One region of the Holzapfeliella sp. JNUCC 72 genome, then DNA from elsewhere that is predicted to be linked to it. Evidence: riboswitches for the same ligand, from Rfam matches in the RefSeq annotation. Region 1 holds a riboswitch; the other holds the start of a gene.

Region 1 (8,266 bases):
TTACCACAATGACAATTGGCATGATTTTAGTTGCACTAAAAGATAAAAAACTTGAAAATACTAGTTATGGACAAACCCTGCTTCTAATTGCAATTCTGGGTGTTGTTATCCCATTAATTGAAATCACTTTTTATATGACATTTAAAGGTGCCAGGGGAGCAATACTTTGGTTATTCCCACTCGTATTTATAGTGGCATTATTATTATTGAACGTCAAAAAAGTCCATCAGTTTTTTGATAAAATAGACAAGTCAACAACACAGTTAGATATTCGGTTAGCTTTCTTTTTAATTATTGTATTAGTTACAGTTGCTGAAAAAACAGGTGTTGAAAATATTTTAGGGTGTTTCTTAGCAGGGTTGGTCATGAAATCACTTAATCCAAGCGAAGAAACAAAGCAAAAATTAACCTCAATTGGATATGGATTCTTTATTCCAATATTTTTCATTTCAACTGGATTAAAATTAGACTTAAAAAGTTTAGTGAGTGATCCTAATACGCTGATGTTGATTCCTATTTTCTTCTTTGGGTTTATGTTGACAAGACTTCTAGTCGTACCAATTTTGATGCAAAAATACTCATTCAGACAAGCACTTTCAGGCATGATGTTGACAACAACAACTATTACGTTGATTGTACCTAATGTTACCCTAGGTCAAAGTGCAAATATTATTGATGCAAAGCAAGCAGGTGCTTTTATTCTAGCGGCTGTTATTACAACAATTGTTGATCCAATTGTATTCTCGAAAATATACCCACAAAAAAAACAAGCAGATTAGTCTGCTTGTTTTTTTATTTGTTCAATAAATTTTAGATAGCTTTTCTGTTCTCCTGTTTCACTAACAGTGGCGTGATTGAATTGACGATTGAATAAATCATCTTCAGATATTGTGATGTTATGAGTGTGAGTGGCGTTGCCGATTAACTCTATCCAAAAGTCATTATTAGATTCTTTGTGAACAATCGTTTTAACGACACCACCTGGATTATAAACGGTTATTTCATCTGAAGGAAAAGAATCGATACCTTTATGTAAAACATAAGCAAGAGAAGTCGCAGACATTCCAGTACCACAAGCATTTGTGAAGCCAACACCGCGCTCAAATGTACGAACAAAAAGCGTATTATCTGATAGTATTTTTCCAAAATTGACATTAACACCATCAGGGAAATAATCATTCTTTTGATTGAGTTTTTCCCCTAATGTTTCAAGTGTGTTATTTAAGTCTTCATCTGTTTGAACAAAACTAATTAAGTGAGGATTAGGGACCGCGATAGCATAGAAATTTAAATGATCATTAAATTTTGGAACGGGTGAGTTGAGTAATTGTGTTGTTCCTAGGTTATGAAAAGGGAAGTAATGGTTATCAAAGTGGACAGGTGAGATTTCCACACCAAACGCAGGAACGTTTTGAGCCAGGCTGTCTTGTTTTTTAACAGTTAAATTTGCATTAGCTGTTTCGACTTTGAATTCAGATTCTTGATATTTTTCGGCTAAATAACGCGCCACCGTACGCAATCCATTGCCACACATAGATGCCTCGCTACCATCGGCATTAATGACGCGCATTTTGCCTAAACAATCGGTATTTTGAGATTTTGAGACGACTAATAGACCATCGGCCCCCTCCAAAAAAGATTCTGTTAGTTGCTGTGTAAGTGCGATGATTTGGTCATCTGAGGGATTAAATGAAAGTTGATCTAAGTCTAAAATAAAAAACTGGTTAGATGAACCGTGAACTTTTTGTAATGTAATCATTGTTAAACTCCTAACTAAAAAAATTATGATAAATATAGTCTATTGCTAAATCAGCATCGGCTTGTCTAGTCCCAAGCATTACAGAAATTCTTGAGGCACCTTGATTAATCATATGAATGCCAATATTATTTTGAGCCAGTGGCGAAATGACACGATCTAAGACACCAATATTATCTTTCATACCTTCACCAACAACCATGATAATGGCGTAATCATTAATCCATTGCATTTCGTCTGGTTGAAGAGTGTTTTTAATCTCTTGACAAAGTTGTTTGATTTTAAGGTCTGTAAGTTGGCTTTTATCAAAGATAATTGTCAAATCATCGATACCTGAAGGCATATGCTCATAAGAAACATTATAGCGATATAAAATCTCTAGCAATTTTAATGTGAAGCCAACCTCTTTATTAAGTAGATAACGGTGGAGATATAAAGCAGCAAAACGATCAGAGCTGGCCACACCTGTTATTAAATGTTCTGGCTCAAAATCATTTTCAGGTACGATAAGTGTGCCCGGTAAATCAGGATGGTTAGTGTTTTTAACGTTAATAGTAATTTCAGCTTCAATTGCTGGAATAATGGCTTCATCATGGAATACTGAAAATCCAGCGTAAGAGAGTTCACGTAATTCACGATAAGTCATTTTATTAATGGCATATGGATTTTTGACAGTATTAGGGTTTGCTGCATAAATTGCATCAACATCTGTGAAATTTTCATAGCAGCTGGCATTGAAGCCTTTTGACAAGATAGCACCTGTAATATCTGAGCCACCACGTGAAAAAGTGGCGATTTTATTGTCTTTAGTGATGCCAAAGAATCCAGGTACAATTAAAAGCTCATCACCAACATCAATTGATTTAATGTTGTCGTAAGTTTCATCTAAAACTTGTGCGTTATTAGCTGAATCACTAACATAAAATCCAAATTTTTCCGGATCTAGAAATCGAGCTTTAAGCCCTAGATGGTTTAAAATCAATGTCATTAGCTTTGCGTTTAATCGTTCACCATGAGCTTTAAAACAAGCCATTAGATAGGCGTTGTTTTCGAATTTTTCATACTTTAATTTTTCGATTTTATCTTTAATGCTTTGCAATTCTTCTTCTTCTAAATCAAAGTGGTTTGCGATTTCAACATATCGGTTGAATAGCTGTTCGGTGATTGATTCAGTAGGCTTGTTTTCGATTGTAAGTGTAGCGTATTTGATTAATAAATCTGTAACTTTCGTATCAGAAGCACTTCTTTTTCCTGGGGCTGAAGTCACAACAACTTTGCGACTTGAATCTTGTTTTAAAATATTAATAACTTTCTCAAACTGTTGTCCTGAAGCTAGCGAGCTTCCGCCAAATTTAACTACTTTCATAAAAATTCCCCTTTAGCTTTCTTTTCAAATGATAAGTAAATTAAATTTAACATGCCTGTTTTAAATTTCAACACCCAAATCCGACTAATACATGTCGTTTTAAAGGTCAATATATGGAAATAAATAAAAATAAAAAAATTTTTAAAAAATAATTAACCTAATGGTTTGACTTTTGATTGGTTTTATTATAATATTTTAATCACATCGAAGAGGTTGCAGCTAACATTATTAGAAATAACTAGTCTTCTGTTAAGACAATTATGTTATTTTGAAAGGGGAAGTTGCCGAAGCTAGTACTTAAGCAGATAAGTATCGGCTGGGACATGATTGAACAAGTCATGGACTGTCGCAGTAATTGCGGAGAGCTATCGACAAACGAACAATCATGATGAATGTGAAACTTTCAAAGGGTTCTTTTGTTATTTTAGATAGCAGAAGAACCCTTTTTATATAGTCTTGGAGGAATTTTCGTTATGGAACATAATTTTAATTTAGTCACAAATGCGAATCATCATTTAGAAATAGGCGGAATCGATACTGTTGATTTGGTTCAAAAATATCAGACGCCATTAGTTGTTTATGATATTTCAAAAATCAAACAACAAATTGCAGGATTCAAATCTGTTTTTGAGCAAAACGATGTTGAATATGAAATTAGTTATGCTAGCAAGGCATTTTCATGTTTAGCCTTATATGAATTGATGCAAAAAGAAAATCTACATCTGGATGTAGTATCTGGTGGCGAATTATTCACCGCGCAACAAGCTGGATTTGATTTATCAAAAATTAGTTTTCATGGCAATAATAAATCATTTGATGAAATCAAAATGGCTGTCGATGCGGGTGTAGGTGTTATCGTCCTTGATAACTTTCATGAGATTGAATTGCTATCGTCTTACTTGATTGATACCCAGCAACAAGCTGATGTGATGTTGAGAATCACACCCGGAATATCAGCACATACACATGACTATATTCAAACTGGTCAAGAAGACAGTAAATTTGGCTTTGATTTAAATTCTGGTCAAGCTGAAGAAGCTTTGACAACGGTTTTAAACAATCCTAACTTGACTATGAAAGGATTCCATTCACATATTGGATCACAAATATTTGAAGTTAATGGGTTTGAAATGGCAGCTGAAAAGCTGATTGATTTAGCCAATGATTGGTATCAAAAATATAGTTATCAACCAGATGTGATTAACGTTGGTGGTGGTTTTGGAATTGCTTACACAAATGATGATAAACCGCTAGCACCTGAGGTATTTGTTGATGCAATCATCAAAAAAATCAAAGAAAAAACAGCAGATTTTGGTTTAAAAATGCCAGCGATTTGGATAGAACCTGGAAGATCGATTGTAGGACCTGCAGGTTATAACTTATATACAATCGGTTCTCGTAAAGAAATCCCAGGAAAATCTGCTTATGTGAGTGTTGATGGTGGTATGGGAGATAATGTTCGACCAGCACTTTACCAAGCAGAATATGAAGCTGCAATTGCTAATAAAATGGATCAAGAACCAGTAGAAAATGTCCGTGTGGCAGGTAAATATTGCGAATCAGGAGACATTTTGATTCAAAAAGCAGCTTTTCCAAAAACACAACCGGGCGATATTGTTGCAATGCTTAATACGGGTGCTTATGGTTACTCAATGGCGTCAAATTATAATCGTAATTTAAAACCCGCAGTTGTTTTTGTTGAAAACGGAAAAGATGACTTAGCAATTAAAAGACAAAGTTACCAAGACTTAATCAAATTAGAAAACAGTTTATATTAATTATCAAAAAGGAGACTATATAATGGAAAGAAAAAGCGCACAAGAAATTATTAACTTTATTGGAAATGCCGAAAAACAAACACCTGTTAAGGTTTATATCAAGGGACAATTAAGTGAGATTAATTTTCCAAATACAATTAAAGCTTTTGTAGAATCAAAAACAGGGACACTATTTGGTAACTGGGCTGATGTTGAACAAGTCTTAGCTGATAATCAATCTTTAATTACAGAATACGAAATTGAAAACCATATGAGAAATTCAGCGGTTCCACTATTAGATATGAAGAAAGTTAATGCGCGTATTGAACCAGGTGCTATCATTCGTGACCAGGTTTACATTGGAGATAACGCTGTTATTATGATGGGCGCTTTAATCAACATTGGTGCTGAAATTGGAGAAGGTACAATGATTGATATGGGAGTAATCCTAGGTGGGCGTGCAACTGTTGGTAAGAATGCTCACATTGGTGCCGGAACAGTTTTAGCGGGTGTCATTGAGCCAGCATCAGCAACACCGGTTGTGATTGAAGATGATGTTGTGATTGGGGCTAATGCCGTTGTGATTGAAGGCGTTCGTGTTGGTAAAGGTGCTGTTGTTGCTGCAGGTGCAATCGTAACTAGAGATGTTGAACCGTACACTGTTGTTGGGGGCGTACCCGCAAGAGTCTTGAAAAAAATTGATGATCAAACTAAATCAAAAACAGGACTTGAAGAAGCATTAAGAAAAATGTAAAAAAACTTGAGGGGGAAAGTTAAATGTTACCACAGACGCAAAGAGTCGCTATTAGAAGAGAATTTCATCAGTATCCAGAACTTGCTTTACAAGAAGTAGAAACCAAGCAAAGAATCAAAAAAATTATTGCTGGCTTTAAACAAGACTTTTTGAGTTTTAAGCATTTAAAAGAATTGCCAACAGCCTTGCTTGTTCATGTTAAAGGAACTCGTCCTAAACGAACAATTGGTTACCGAGCAGATATGGATGCACTTCCTGTTACTGAAAAGACAGGACTTGAATTTACTTCTAAGAACGAAAATAAAATGCATGCCTGTGGTCATGATATTCATTTAACTGTCGCTCTAAGTATTTTAAGTTATTATGCTGACAATCAACCTGAAGACAACTTAGTATTCTTTTTTCAACCAGCCGAAGAAAGTGAAAATGGTGGAAAGATAGCTTATGAACTAGGTGCTTTTGAAGGGAAATGGCGTCCAGATGAGTTTTATGGATTACATGATAATCCAGATTTAGAAGCAGGCGCAATCGGATGTTGTCAGGGAACATTATTTGCTGGAACGACCGAAGTTGATATTGAACTCAAAGGAAAAGGCGGTCATGCAGCCTTTCCTCATACAGCTAATGACATGGTAGTGGCTAGTGCTTACTTAATCACACAACTACAGACAATTGTTTCAAGGAATATTAATCCACTAGAAAGTGGTGTGCTAACACTTGGAAGGATTGAATCTGGAACGATTCGAAATGTTATTGCTGACAAAGCTTTAATTCAGGGAACCGTTCGTGGATTAACTCAAACGATGATAGAGTCAATCAATGATCGAATTAGAACGATTTGTGAGTTTACAGCTAAAAGCTTTGACGCTGATGTTGAAGTTTCACTCAATCAAGGTGGTTACTTACCCGTTGAAAATGATGATGAATTAACGGCACAGTTCATTGAATTTATGACGCAAAGTGAAGACGTGAATTTTGTTGAAACAACACCCGCTATGACGGGTGAAGATTTTGGTTATTTGCTTTCAAAAATTCCAGGGACAATGTTTTGGCTAGGAGTAGATGATTCACATCCTCTGCATTCAGAATATTTTTCGCCAAATGAAGAAGCTTTAAAAACAGCACCAGAAAATATCATCAGTTTTCTAAATTGGAGAATGTCTAGATAATAATATAATAGGAAGAAGGATTTAACATGTTAACTAATGCGGCTATTTTAACAGCGATTATTACCCCATTTGATCAAAATGACCAAATTGATTTTGATGCACTAGAAACGTTAACTGAACATTTACTTGAAAATGGATCAGAAGGATTTGTTATAGGTGGAACAACAGGTGAGACAGCCACTTTAACACACGATGAAAAAATTGAGCTTTATCAAAAATTTGTCAAGATGGTTAAGGGTCGTGTTCCAGTTGTGGCAGGAACAGGAAGTAATAATACACAACAAACGATTGAGTTTACTCAAGAAGTTCAACAAATTGATGGAATTGATGCAGCATTAGTCGTTGTTCCTTATTACACAAAACCTAGTCAAAGGGGTATTCGCGCACACTTTGAAATGGTAGCTAATCAAACAGCACTTCCTATTATTATCTATAACATTCCTGGAAGAACCGGTGTTTACTTAGAAAATGAATCAGTTATTGAACTTGCGCAACATCAAAATATTATTGGTGTTAAACAATGTGGACCATTGGAAGATTTGGCAGAATTAGTTGAAACACTACCTGAATTTTTAGTTTATACGGGTGAAGACAATCAAGCGCTAGCTGCTAAAGTTTTAGGAGCTCAAGGTGTTATTTCGGTTACATCTCACATTTACGGTAGTGATATGTCAGCGATGTACCATGCGTTAGAAGCGGGAGATGTTAAATTGGCCGGAACAATTCAACGCCGCTTATTGCCAAAGATGCAAGCTTGCTTTATGTATCCTTCACCAACACCTGTAAAAGCAATCTTGAATCAACAAGGATTCAAGGTGGGTGGTTGTCGCTTACCAATGGTACCGTTAGATGAAACAGAAAAAGAAAATTTAGCGTTGAAATTAGGTTTATCAAGAGATGCCTTAACAAAAGAATTATCAAAGGAGATGTCAGTAATTGATTAAAGTATTTGTTGCAGGATTTACTGGAGAAATGGGTAAAAACACCATTAATATGGTTTTAGAAACTGAAGGCTTTGAGCTAGCCGGCGTATTTGCGCCAAGTGCTGCTCATCAGTCACCTGCTGATTATCACTTGCCTGATAGTACGCAAGTCTATAGTCAATTAGAAGAAATTAACTGTGAGGCTGATGTGTGGGTTGATTTTACATTGCCAGATGTGGTTAACGATAATATTCAATTTGCTATCAAGAAAGGGATGCGACCTGTTGTTGGAACAACAGGATTAACAGCTGAACAAATTGATAATTTAAATGACTTAGCTCAAAAGAATGGATTAGGTGGTTTGATTGCACCTAACTTTGGGATGTCGGCTGTATTATTAATGAAGTTTGCCAAAGAAGCTGCTGCCTACTTTCCAGATGTAGAAATTATTGAAATGCATCATCCTAACAAAAAAGATGCACCGTCAGGTACTGCTATTAAGACAGCCGAAATGATTAGTCAAGAGCGACAAGCTCATGTT
Region 2 (8,266 bases), 360 kb from region 1:
ATAAAGATTAAACCAACGATAATCATTAAGACGATGGTGACAACCTTAATTAGTGAGAACCAAAACTCTAACTCACCAAACATTTTAACGGAGATTAAGTTTGCAATCATTAGAAGTGCAATAGCGATTACACCAGGAACCCAAACAGGTAATCCCGGGAACCAAAACTCCATATACTCACCAATGGCAATAACCTCACTCATTCCAACAACAATAAATTGAAAAATATTACTCCAAGCGGTTAAATAACCAAATACAGGATGAATATATTCAGAAGCAAATTTTGAAAATGAACCTGTAGAAGGGTCAACGTATAACATTTCACCCAAGGCTCTCATAATTAAGTACAAGAATAATCCGGCAATGGCGTAAGCGATTAAAACAGATGGTCCAGTCCAACCAATGGTTGATTTGGCTCCCATGAATAAACCTACCCCAATTGTACCGCCAAGCGCAATCATCTGCATATGACGATGTGATAATTTTCTTTCCAAGTTCCGTACACCTACTTACTATATTTTATTCATTCATTTTACATGAAAACAAAAATGCCGACAATGTTCAATTACAAAAAGTAATAAAAATAAGCAAAAAAAGCTTGTATTTAAGGACACAATCCGGTAATATTACTTATGTAAAGGTTGTACACAACTTATATTTGTGAAAGTGAGGCGCTAATTATGAAATTAGTTATTAAGGATACAGCAAAAGATTTCTTGAAAGATAAATTACCATCAGATAAGAGACACGTTTTCTTGGCATTAGATGATGGTTCTAGCAAGTTTTCAAAAATGGGTGGTTCTTGCGCCATAGGAAATAAGTTTCAGTTTGTGTTTAGTAATCAACCAGATGATGACTATCAAAATGTTATCGAAAATAATTTTGATTTAGATTTGACTATGTCAAAAGAAGAAGAAGCCTTCTTAGGTAATGGACTGGTCTTAGAATATAAAAATGCAGCGTTAGTTTTACGTGATGATAGCGGTATTTTAGATGGTGCTGTTTCAGTAGTTGAATACACTGAACCCGCTAATGCCGACCAGTTGAAAAAAGATATGGAAAAGTTCGGTACAAAAATTTGTTAAAATAATTAACTAGCCATGCGTTGAGCATGGTTTTTTTTGTATCTTGCAGTACGAAAAGAAATATTAAGCAATTTATGATAAAATAATAATAGATTTAATAAAAAGGAAGTTGATATTTTGGATAATTCTCGACCGAAACTGACAAGAAAAATCATGCTATTTGTATTACAATCTCTAGTTTCATTTGCAGGTATAGCAGTGCTGTCTTTAGGAGCTGCAATATTGAGATTAGGTTCTGTTGGATTGGATCCGTTCACAGCAATAAATACGGGTCTTTCTGCTAAATTAAATGTAGATTTGGGTGTCTTTCAACTTGGTTTCAACTTTATTATATTCATATTTATTGTATTGCTTGATCGTAAAAAAATCGGGTTTGGTACTATAATGAATATGGTTTTAGTAGGTTTTGAAATTCAATTCTTTTATGAATCATTTAGTAACTTCTTTATTTTAACTTCAACTTTTGTTTCAATTGCTGCTGCAATTATAGGATTATTGCTGTTCACTTTGGGAAGTTCATTGTATATGGGCCCAGGACTTGGTGTTGCTCCCTATGATGCGGTAGCTCCTATTTTGAGTAAAAAGTTTCATATTAAATATAAAGTAGCACGTATTATTCAAGATTTATTGTTTATGGCAGGCGCTTTTTATTTAGGCGGTCCAGTGGGATTTGCAACAATTATTATTGCTTTCTTTGCGGGTCCACTAATTACCATGTGGAATAAACGTGTTAGTTATCCGCTAGTTCGAAATGTTAAAGAATTTGCAGCTGAGCCAACACCTAAGAGTTTAGGGAATCGCCTTGTTGCTGCAACAAAAGTTGGTTATGAAGCAGTTAGAAAATCATATGAAGAAACCTTTGAAATTCAAAAAGAAATGACGGGTTTTAGTGATGAAGAATTGCAAAACCGTATTAAAGTTGCTAAGCAAAATTATCAAGATGCTGAACGTGTTGCACAAAATTCTCAACGTCAGTATGAGATGTTAGAAAAAGAACGTGAAAACAGAAATGAATAAGTATATGAATAAGGATGGTAATAAGTGAATCAAAATAAAATAACAAAAACACTAATACGTTTTTTCCTGATTGCTGTGGGTGTTGAAATCATTGCAATCAGTATTAATCTTTTCGCAGCACCTCACAAAATTGCATTGGGTGGTGTTAGTGGAGTTTCAGTTTTACTAGATGCGGTATTTTCAATTCCTACTTACGCGACGGTTTTAGTTTTAAACTTATTGATGTTGGTCTTGTCGTATCTGTTTCTAGGAAAGAAGACAACAATAAATATTGCTTTGGGTAGCTTAATGCTTCCAATTGGATTGGCTTTGACACCAGAAATCATGTTAGTTAAAGATCCGTTTGTTAGTGTAATTGCTTCTGGCGCAATTTTTGGAGTTGGGCTAGCCCTATTGTACAGATGCAATGCTTCAAGCGGTGGAACAGCAGTGCCACCAATGATTGTGAAAAAGTATTTTAGAATTAAAGAACCCATTACCTTATTAGTAATCGATTTAGTCGTAACGTTCTTCAATATTTTTGTTACAGGATTTGAAAGCTTTGTAGTTGCCACTATAGCGTTAGTAATTTCTTCTGCTGTTATTGATTACATTGAAACCGGCCTAGATAGAAAAAAAGTGCTTTATATTATGTCGACGGAAAAAGAAAATGAAATAAGAAAAGCTATTTTGGCTTATGGAACGACAACGACTATATTTGATGTAACAGGTGGTCACAGTGGTGATGAAAACCGCATGATTATGGTGGTTATTGAGAATAATGATTACTTTGCTTTATTAAGTATTTTAGAAGATATTGATCCTGAGGCTTTTGTTTTAGTTTACAATGCCTCGGAAGTTCATGGTGGATTTTCATTAAAAGATTAGGTATACTTGATTTTATTCCTGATTTTCTATATTATAGACTAGAAAGATTAAAATAAGGAGAGATATTATGGGACACAACAAGAGAACAAACGTGCACGTCGGCGTAGGTAATGACCGTCGTCCAGTAAATAGTACAAACTTGAAAAAACGTTTACAAGATAACTTAGATGTTATTAACTTTTTGAAATCAAGAAAAAATAACGACTAATAAACTAAAGCGATGATATAGTAATATATCACCGCTTTTTTTTGAGCAAAAGTTGTTTTTAAAGTTGATATTTGATAACATAGAAAAAATTTGTCAAAAATTAGGAGGATATTTTTATGGGAATGCATGCTTACTTACAAGGACTTAACAACTTAGAAACATTGAATCGTGCACCGGGGTACTTTCAATATCAACAACATTCAGTGTCTACACACTCATTCAGAGTGACACAAATGGCGCAAATGCTAGGCGATTTAGAGGAGATTTCAGGACATACGATTAATTGGCGTGTGCTATACGAAAAAGCCTTAAATCACGACTATACAGAGCGTTTCATCGGTGATATTAAGACACCTGTTAAATATGCGACTTCTGAATTACGCGAGTTGATTGCCAATGTGGAAGATTCAATGACCGAAAACTTTATTCAAAATGAAATCCCAAAAGAATTACAAGAACGCTACCGTAGACGATTATCTGAGGGGAAAGATGATACGCTAGAAGGTCAGATTTTATCAATCTCAGATAAAATGGACTTATTGTATGAAGCATTTGGTGAAATTCAAAAAGGCAATCCACAAGAAGTTTTCATGGAAATTTATCGTGAAAGTTTGCAAAGCATCAAGAAATTTAATCACTTATATAGTGTGCAGTATTTCTTTGAAAATATTTTACCTGAAATGTTATCAGAAGACTTTCCATTTAGAACAAGAGTGATGGAAGTCACAAACTTAATTTTAGAGTAATAAAAAAACACCGCTTAAAGCGGTGTTTTTTTATTGATTCAAGTAGCGTTTTAAGAACTCTTTTGTACGGTCTTCTTTTGGATTATTGAAGATTTCTTCTGGTGTGCCTTCTTCAGCAACAACACCTTTATCCATGAAAACAATGTGGTCAGAAACATCACGGGCAAAAGCCATTTCATGAGTAACTAAAATCATAGTCAAACCAGTATGTGCTAATGCTTTCATAGAAGCAAGCACGTCTTCAACCATTTCAGGGTCAAGCGCACTGGTAGGTTCATCGAACAATAGGACATCTGGTGACATTGAAACGGCACGAGCAATCGCAACACGTTGTTTTTGTCCACCTGAAAGTTGAGCAGGTTTTGCCTTGATGTAAGGATCCATACCAACTTTTTTAAGTTGTTCCATAGCCATTTCTTCAGCTTCTTGTCGTGAACGGCCAAGAACAGTCGTTTGGCCTACAATACAGTTTTCAAGAACGTCTAAGTTGTTGAATAAGTTAAAGGATTGAAAAACCATGCCGACTTTGGAACGGTACTTGGTAATTTCAAAACCGTTACCTAAAATGTTTTCACCTTTGAAGTTAATTTCGCCATTAGTTGGATCTTCAAGCAAGTTTAAACATCTTAGTAAAGTTGATTTACCAGAACCGGAAGAACCAATAATGGTTACAACTTCACCCGGTGTAACATCTAGTGAAATATCTTTTAAAACAAGATGATTTCCAAATTTTTTCTCTAAGTTACGAACACTAATAATTGAGTCTTGGTTAGCCATTAGTTTTTCACCTCTCTTGAATTAGAAGTCACTTGTTCTTGATTAGCCATTAAATTGTAATCTTTAGGACCATTTAATTTCTTTTCGATAAGTCTGAAGATACGTGTAATTGTAAAGGTTAGAACTAAGTAAATAAATGTAATTGTTAGGTAAGTGTGGAAGAACTGGAAGTTTTGTCCAGCAATTGTTGAACCTGTGAAGAATAGTTCAGAAACTGAGATGATGCTCAAGACGGAAGTATCTTTGATGTTAACGATGAATTCGTTAGCAACAGAAGGTAAACTGTTACGAACAGCTTGAGGGAGAATGATTTTTCTCATTCGTTGGAAGTGATTCATTCCTAAAGCACTTGCAGCTTCAAATTGTCCTTCGTCAGTTGAAATAATCCCACTACGGATGATTTCAGAAAGGTAAGCCCCTGTGTTAATTGAAACAACAATTAAAGCAGCTAAAGTACGGTCTAAGTTAAGCCCAAACATTTGAGCAGCACCGTAGTAGAATACAGCAGCTTGCACAATCATCGGTGTTCCACGGAACAGTTCGATATAAACAGAAGCCAGGAAACTAGCAACTCTAGTCGTCCAACGTTTACCACGCGATTTAGCAAGTGGAATCGTTCTGATAATTCCAACTAACAAACCAATGAAGAAACCGACGATAGTTCCGATTAATGAAATGAAAACTGTCATAGCAGTACCACGAAGTAACATAGCACCATATTGTTGCCAAATATTGATGAACCAATTACCTTCAGTCGCAGGTTTTGGCTGACTGTGAACGGCTGTTGTCATCATTTTATCACGTTCATCTTCGGGAATAGTTGCTAGAATTTCGTTAACTTTTTCAAGATTTGAATCACCTTTACGTAATCCAATTGCACTTTGTGTTTCTGAAGGATCTAAATGGAAACCTTGTCCTCTTTTGAATTCAATCATTTTAAGATTTGGATTAGCACTTGAAACGCTAATGCCTTCCGGCTTTTCAGAAACGTAACCATCGATAGTTTTTGATTCAAGAGACACACGCATTGCTGAAAAGTCTTTCATAGCAGGTTCTTTGATGGCACCTTTGATTTGGTTAATAGCGTCATAGTGGAAAGTGCCAAGTTGTCCAGTTATTTTTGCACCATTGAAGTCAGCTAAGCTAGTTGCATTGGCGTATTTTCCAGTACTATTTACGACCATTACAATATTTGAAGTATAGTAGGCGTTTGTAAAGTCAATAGCTTGACGGCGTTCGGGTGTTGGTGACATACCGGCGATAATCATATCGATTTTGCCAGAAGTTAGAGAAGGAAGTAGTCCATCCCATTGTGTTTTAGCAACAACAACATTTTTTTTGCCAAGTCCAGCGGCAATTTTTTTAGCCATTTGAACATCATAACCATTAGCATATAATGATTCTCCGTCAATTTTAACGGCCCCATTGGAATCATCTTGTTGTGTCCAGTTGTAAGGCGGATAGTTAGCCTCCATTCCGACACGTAATGTATCACTTTCTTCAGCGTGTACTTGGTTAGTGGATAAATTAGCTAATCCAACAAGCATGATAATAGCTGAAAAGAAAGTTAAAAGCGGGTTAACTTTCAAAGTTTTCATAAAATTACTCCTTCATGTTTTTGATTTAACACAATAAAAAAAACCTTTAAAAAATAAAGGTTTTGAGGCATTATGAAATAAATTACTGATTATTAAATAACATAATAGCACTCCTCAGATAACTGAGACAGTTCTAGTTGTTTGCCAACTAGACCCAGAAGAATTATTGTGTAGGCAACAAGTCTTCTTCGGCGATAAAATCCTGCCTTAGCTGGTCTTTGTGAACTACACACTCGCAACTAAATAGTGATTATCGCAACCTCTATTGCATTTCTTATTAAATTACTTACATATGATACCCTTAGAATAGAATATTGTCAACGAAAACCAGGAGGAAGCCAATGAAAGTCCATATTTTTGTTTCTCATCCAGATGTTAATAATTCTGTTACGCAACAATTTTTTAAATCAACGCTCGCTTTAGCAGACGCTGAAGTCGAGGTAACAGTTTTAGATGAGCAAATTATGCAAAACCAACAATTTAATAGGAAACAACACCAAGAAAATATTTTAGCTGCAGACCATGTTATTTTTCAATTTCCTTTGTATTGGTACTCAGCACCTTACTCACTTAAAAAATGGCAAGATGACATTTTTACTAATCGATTTATAAATGAGCTAACAAAATTGAATCAGCTTAAACGAAAAAGTTTATCTTTAGTTATCAATACAGGACAACCTCAAAAAGATTTTCAACCCGGACAAAAATCACAATTTAGTTTAAATGAGATTTTAAGACCTTATCAAGTTTTTGCAAATGAATTAGGATTTAATTACCTAACCCCATTTATTGTGTATCAGTTTGCTTATTTAAATGAACAACAACACTACCAATTGTTAGTTGATTACTTAATTCACGTGGAATTGATTAAACCAAGTTTTGTGGATAAGGGTCAATTTTTGCTTAACAAAATTAGACAAAATAGTAACTTAAACGACAATATTCAATTGCAGGCTGTTGTTGATACGATAGATGAACAATTGACTGATTACAAAGATCTAAGAGATGCACTAGATGAGGTGAAGGACAATGAAGAATGATTGGATGAAGGCCATTATTGAAGAGGCATCAAAGAACGAAAATAATTATGAAAAACGTGCATTGTTGAGTTATCTCAATCAATTTCAACATCAACTAGAAGTTCGCCGTGATTTAGCAGAAGGGGAACTTGATGGTAGATTGTGGAACCATGAACAATGGTAAACAAAAAAGACTGACAATTGTCAGTCTTTTTTGTTTAGTCGCCCCATTCTTCAACAGCTTCGTTGATTGAGCCGCCTTCCCATGAAAAGTCGTTGTACCAAAGTGAACGTTTTTCTTGGTTCATGCTGTATAATTTTTGCATATCTTGAGCAGATAATTCAAAGTCAAAGATGTCAGCATTTTGTTGGATACGTTCTTCATGAACAGATTTAGGAATTGTGATAATACCGCTTTGGAAGTTCCAACGTAGAACAACTTGAGCAATTGTTTTGTTGTACTTATCAGCAATTTTTTGTAGTTCAGGATCAGTTAGAACAGCGCCACCGCCAAGAGGTGACCAAGCTTGTAAATGAATACCATGTTGTTGGTTGAATGCTAAAATGTCACGTTCTTGAATTAGTGGATTGTATTCCATTTGGTTAACAGCTGGAATAATCGTAGCGTGATCAAGTAAGTTTTGCATACGTTCGTTATCAAAGTTTGAGACACCAATTGCACGAGCTTTACCAGCTTTGTAGATTTCTTCAACTGCACGCCATGTATCCACGTATTTACCGGTTACAGGCCAGTGAACAAGTAGTAAATCAACGTAGTCAGTTTGTAGACGTTCTAATTGACCATCGATTGCGTCAAGTGTTTCTTGGTAACCTTGGTCACCACCGAAAATTTTAGTTGTTAAAAAGATGTCTTCGCGGGTTTTACCAACAGCTTTAAGTCCTTCAACAAGACCTTCACCAACACCGCGTTCATTTCCATATTGTTTAG

The links. A riboswitch is a leader RNA that binds a small molecule or an ion and turns the genes downstream of it on or off. The one in region 1 is predicted to bind lysine.
Region 2: it holds a riboswitch for lysine, as region 1 does, so the genes downstream of both, JNUCC72_RS05475 (ABC transporter permease subunit) here and lysA (diaminopimelate decarboxylase) in region 1, are expected to answer to the same signal.

Annotation. Positions count from the first base shown of each region.
Region 1 covers NZ_CM132220.1:745,490-753,755, reverse strand. Annotated here, with positions in the region: gene JNUCC72_RS03685 (cation:proton antiporter) at 1-779, shown strand, start outside; gene dapF (diaminopimelate epimerase) at 776-1,759, opposite strand; gene JNUCC72_RS03675 (aspartate kinase) at 1,770-3,122, opposite strand; lysine riboswitch at 3,323-3,498, shown strand; gene lysA (diaminopimelate decarboxylase) at 3,596-4,900, shown strand; gene dapD (2,3,4,5-tetrahydropyridine-2,6-dicarboxylate N-acetyltransferase) at 4,923-5,633, shown strand; gene JNUCC72_RS03660 (N-acetyldiaminopimelate deacetylase) at 5,657-6,802, shown strand; gene dapA (4-hydroxy-tetrahydrodipicolinate synthase) at 6,829-7,746, shown strand; gene dapB (4-hydroxy-tetrahydrodipicolinate reductase) at 7,739-8,266, shown strand, end outside.
Region 2 covers NZ_CM132220.1:1,106,786-1,115,051, reverse strand. Annotated here, with positions in the region: gene JNUCC72_RS05510 (amino acid permease) at 1-494, opposite strand, end outside; gene JNUCC72_RS05505 (iron-sulfur cluster biosynthesis family protein) at 681-1,085, shown strand; gene JNUCC72_RS05500 (YczE/YyaS/YitT family protein) at 1,203-2,102, shown strand; gene JNUCC72_RS05495 (YitT family protein) at 2,127-2,969, shown strand; gene JNUCC72_RS05490 (hypothetical protein) at 3,037-3,177, shown strand; gene JNUCC72_RS05485 (YfbR-like 5'-deoxynucleotidase) at 3,294-3,923, shown strand; gene JNUCC72_RS05480 (amino acid ABC transporter ATP-binding protein) at 3,954-4,700, opposite strand; gene JNUCC72_RS05475 (ABC transporter permease subunit) at 4,700-6,247, opposite strand; lysine riboswitch at 6,396-6,571, opposite strand; gene JNUCC72_RS05470 (NAD(P)H-dependent oxidoreductase) at 6,640-7,338, shown strand; gene JNUCC72_RS05465 (hypothetical protein) at 7,328-7,501, shown strand; gene JNUCC72_RS05460 (aldo/keto reductase) at 7,536-8,266, opposite strand, start outside.